2 regions of the Allocoprobacillus halotolerans genome follow, and region 2 is predicted to be linked to the other one. Evidence: a T-box and tRNA genes for the amino acid it is inferred to sense, from the RefSeq annotation. Region 2 holds a T-box; the other holds one or more tRNA genes.
The links. The T-box of region 2 lies ahead of trpS (tryptophan--tRNA ligase). A T-box ahead of a tRNA ligase gene usually reads a tRNA of that ligase, here a tRNA-Trp.
Positions count from the first base shown of each region.

Region 1: it has a tRNA-Trp gene. The T-box ahead of trpS (tryptophan--tRNA ligase) is inferred to sense a tRNA for this amino acid. The anticodon was not compared.

Region 1 is NZ_CP101620.1:2,103,730-2,106,132, forward strand. It holds gene NMU03_RS12335 (YceD family protein) at 1-437, shown strand, start outside; gene rpmF (50S ribosomal protein L32) at 450-617, shown strand; gene NMU03_RS12345 (hypothetical protein) at 684-968, opposite strand; tRNA gene NMU03_RS12350 (tRNA-Glu) at 1,193-1,268, shown strand; tRNA gene NMU03_RS12355 (tRNA-Trp) at 1,270-1,342, shown strand; gene NMU03_RS12360 (GIY-YIG nuclease family protein) at 1,515-1,787, shown strand; gene NMU03_RS12365 (hypothetical protein) at 1,967-2,287, shown strand; gene NMU03_RS12370 (DUF3795 domain-containing protein) at 2,325-2,403, shown strand, end outside.
Region 2 is NZ_CP101620.1:527,541-529,943, forward strand. It holds gene NMU03_RS03270 (PDC sensor domain-containing protein) at 1-82, opposite strand, end outside; gene NMU03_RS03275 (hypothetical protein) at 172-441, opposite strand; gene spx (transcriptional regulator Spx) at 684-1,139, opposite strand; T-box leader at 1,240-1,440, shown strand; partial or broken gene trpS (tryptophan--tRNA ligase) at 1,475-2,403, shown strand, end outside.

The DNA of each region.
Region 1 (2,403 bases), 1.4 Mb from region 2:
CTGAAATGTTCCATAATTTATCCCAAATTAATGGATTAAAGGACGTTCATGTTCAAGGACAGGGACGTTTGGATACAAAAAATCATCAATTATACGTTGATTTCCAAATAGATGGTGAAATGATTCTACCATGTGCAATATCATTGGAAGATGTGGATTATCCATTCCATATTGAATCAAATGCTATTTTTGCCTTTTATAAACCTTCAGAAGATGAAGAAGTTATAGAAGTCAAAAGAAATACAGTTGATTTAACACCTGTGATTTTTCAGGAAATTATGATGGAAGTTCCAATGAGAGTGGTTAAAGAAGGTGCTTCTTTAAAAACACATGGTCAAGGTTGGAAAGTATTAAGTGAGAAAGACGAATGTGAAGATGAGGACTATATTGATCCTCGTTTAGCGAAGCTTAAAGATTATTTTAAGGATAGGGAATAAGGAGGTGTACCTATGGCAGTACCACAAAGACGAGTTTCAAAAACAAGAAGAAACAAAAGAAGAACACATGACAAGTTAACAGTACCAAGTGTCGTAGTTTGCCCAGAATGTGGAGAATATAAATTATCTCATAGAGTATGCAAACATTGCGGAACTTACAACGGACAAAAAGTGTTATAAAAACTGCCCCTTATTTCAAGGGCTTTTTTTATTTTTATAAATATTATAACTTTTATTTTTATTGAATTAAAAGTATAAGACAAAAACCATCTTTGAAATAAAGATGGTCTGCTTATTTTTTCTTCTACGATTTTTTCTTGTTGCTTGACGTCCTTCTACTCGTTCATGATAATTTAGAAAACTTCCTAAGTCATAAACATTATAATTAAGTTTCATTAATTTTTTACATCCCTTTTCACTAATTGCTTTATTGAAAGAATAAAGATAATACTTCATATCTTTATTAGGATAGGCTTCTTCAAATTTATCTAATAAGCGAAATGGAAAACATTGTGCATCAGCAACATGCAATTCATCATAATCTTTTAATTCGTCAAGACAGATAATTGTGATTTGATCAGGATTTTTTTCATATTGACGAAATCCTTCATTAATATCTAAACTCTTAATTATTTTTTCTTTTTAAAACCAAACATTTTATTTCCTCCAATACTTATCTATAATATCACTATTTCTTTATTTTTTCTATTGCTTTTCTATATTTTATGTGCTATTATTACAAAGCAACATTACTTGGCCTGTTGGAGAAACGGTTAACTCACATGCCTTTCACGCATGCATTCACGGGTTCGAATCCCGTACAGGTCACCATAGGGGCGTGGTTCAATGGTAGAGCATCGGTCTCCAAAACCGTGGACGCGGTTCGATTCCTGCCGCCCCTGCCATGAGCAAACTAAGAGTCATAATGACTCTTTTTTTCTAAAATATAATTAATTTATATTTGATTTCTAAAATTTGATATAATGAGAAATGAGAGAATGACTACATTATTAAATATATGAAAAATCATAAAAATTGATATTGAATTATTCAAAGATGATAAGGGGTGATATTGTAATGGAAAGTTTTTCAGAAAAGAGTTTACAAGCACTAGGAGATTACTATGTTTATGGATTAATTGATCCAAGAAACAATGAAATATTTTATATTGGTAAAGGAAGTGGAAATCGTGTTTTTGAATATGGAAAAGAAAGTTTATTAAGTCCAAATAGAGAAAAATTGAAACTTAAAATAATAAGCCAAATAAAGGAAATGCATTTAGAAGTTAAAAAATTAATTATTATAAGCAATCTATCAGAAAGTGAGCTTTTGCGGCTGAAGCTGCTCTAATTAATATATTTCAATTTATTGATAAATTCAAACTAACGAATATAGTAGCTGGTCATCATTCAAAAGAAGCGTTAACTGTTGAGGAATTTGAAAAAGTTTATGGGGCTCAAGAACTATGTGAAAATGATATTCATCACAAAATTTTAATTATTAAAATTAATAAATTGTATCTTAGGAATATGTCTAAAGATGAACTTTACGATGCAATGAGAGGTGTTTGGAGAGTATCAAGAAAGAAACTACAAGAGATTGAATATGTATTTGGTGTATATAACTCATTAATTGTTGCAGTCTATAAACCAACAAATTGGTATATTTGTAAAGAGGCACAAAATAGGTTACCTAGACAAGATGCTATATTAACACCACGAACAGAAAATCGCTTGTTTTTTGTTGATGAAAATTTTGAAAATGGTTTGTTTACTGATGTGAATCAGAAATATTACTATGGAAAATCACGAGTCATGTGTTATACTTTAATAAGTATATTAAATTCTTAAAATTTATTATAATGTGTATATAAGAAGGGGTGGGATTATGGGTGAATCTAAAGGTTTTGGATATTGTGGTTTGGCTTGCGATTATTGTCAGGATAATGAAGATTGTGTAGGTTGTA
Region 2 (2,403 bases):
GATATGTATAAGTGTTTCCACCTAGAATATCATCACCTTTTCCAATATCTAATAATAAATCAATTCTTTTCGTTGATAGCAAAGCGCCTTCAACTTTTCCATCTTTATAGACAGGTATCCCATAAGCCTAGACAAGACGATGTGAAAAACGACTTCCAAAAATATCTGATATTACTTTTTCCCTAAAAAGGCATCTTCTACAACATCTTGAATCTCTTTTTGAATATCATCTAAAGGCTGATCAACTATTGTCTTGGCATAAAGATTAGCAATAATACCCTGACGGCTTGAATCAAAATACATCATCGTAGCAAAATCATTTTGTTGGTTAGCCATTTCTACAAGCTGTGGAAATTCTTCATCTTCCGCTATCCCATCCATTTGAAAAATGCTTTCAAAAGATTCCAATATCTGGTAATCATTATCTATTTGTTGAACCATACTATCTTCAACAATATTATTGCAATGACACACTCATAAGAAAAAATAACAGCGATGATAGATACAGCAACAATCATTTTTCTTAATATTTTTTCAAAAACATTCTTAGTCATCATCTGCATCCAAACCTCAATATTATTCATATTATAACATTTTTTATATAAATATACACCTTTAACTCTTCATATAAAAAGCCGTTTTTATTTCCTAATAATCTCGAAGCAAAAACGACCTTTCTCTTCCTACTGGCAACCATCATCACATGGGTAATCTTGATAATACTGTTCTTTAATATCAGTAAATTGCGGACAAAAATCACTATGACTACATTCTTGTAAACGACGTAATTCACGAGGAATAAAAGCACGAATTTCTTCAGCATTATACCCAACTTGAAAGCGTCTTTCATCAATAATAATTGGTCTTTTTAAAATAGATGGATTTTTTTGAATGAAATGAATCAATTCATTGATTGACATTTCATCTAAATCTATTTTATTTTCTTTAATAATTTTTGATCTTTTAGAAATAATATCATCAGTTCCATTTTCACTTCTTTCTAGAAGTTCTCTTAACTCAGTTTCACGTAATATTGTAGAAAAAATATTCTTTTCTACATAAGGAATCTGATGCTCTTTTAACCATGCTTTCACTTTACGACATGAAGCACAACTGGGTGCAGTATAAATTCTAATCACGACATCATCACCTCGCCCATCATTATACATCATTTTTATCAATTATGAAATTATTTTTTATGATTCTATTGATTTTGCTTGTTTGACGTTCTATAATACATGTAAAGCGATGAAAGAATGGAGTAGTTATCAACTCATGTTTTAGAAAGCTTGTGGGTGATGCAAACAAGCCTTGAATGATAATGAATTGGGATTCTGGAGCTAAAAGTGGCATCAGTCATTTTTCGTTTGTTGCGTTAAAACAAGAGTGCATATCTTATGATATGAATAAAGGTGGTATCGCGTATTCTACGTCCTTTTTTAAGGACGTTTTTTATTTTTATGGAGGTGTAATGATGAAAAGAATGTTAAGTGGAATTAAACCAACAGGACGTGTGACTTTAGGAAACTATATTGGAGCTATTAAACCATTTGTTTCTTATCAGGATGAATATGAAATGTATATTTTTATTGCGAATCTTCATTCTATGACAGTTTATCAAAAACCAGCAGATTTACGTAAAAATACCAGAGATTTAATTGCTTTATATATTGCAGCAGGATTAGATCCTGAAAAAGTCACTTTATTTTTGCAATCAGATGTTTTAGAACATGCTCAACTTGGTTGGTATTTAGGTTGTATGGTTTCTATGGGTGAACTTTCTCGTATGACACAATACAAAGATAAAAAAGCAAAAAATGAAGTGATCGGCGGGGGATTTTTAATTATCCATCATTGATGAATGCTGATATTTTGATGTATGATCCTGATTATGTACCAGTTGGAGAAGATCAAAAACAACATGTAGAATTATGCCGTGATATTGCAGAAAGATTTAATTCTCGTTATAGTGAAACATTTAAAATTCCTGAACCACTCGTTACAAAAGTAGGTGGACGTATTATGGATTTACAAAATCCAACGAAAAAAATGTCTAAATCTGATGAAGTTGGTAAAGGAACTATTTATATCTTAGATGATATTCAAGTTTCTAAAAAGAAAATCAAATCAGCTATAACTGATAGTGATGGACATATTCACTATGACCCAGAAAACAAACCGGGTATTTCTAACTTATTAGAAATCTATTCTATTCTCGCTAATCGTTCTATTGAAGAGTTAGAAACTCAATACGATGGAAAAGGTTATGGAGAATTTAAAAATGACTTGGCTGAAGTTTTAGGTGAAGAACTTGAAAAAATTCAGGCTCGTTATCAAGAAATTACAAGCGGTTCTTATTTAGATGATATTTTAGAACAAGGTGCTCAAAAAGCCAGAGTCATT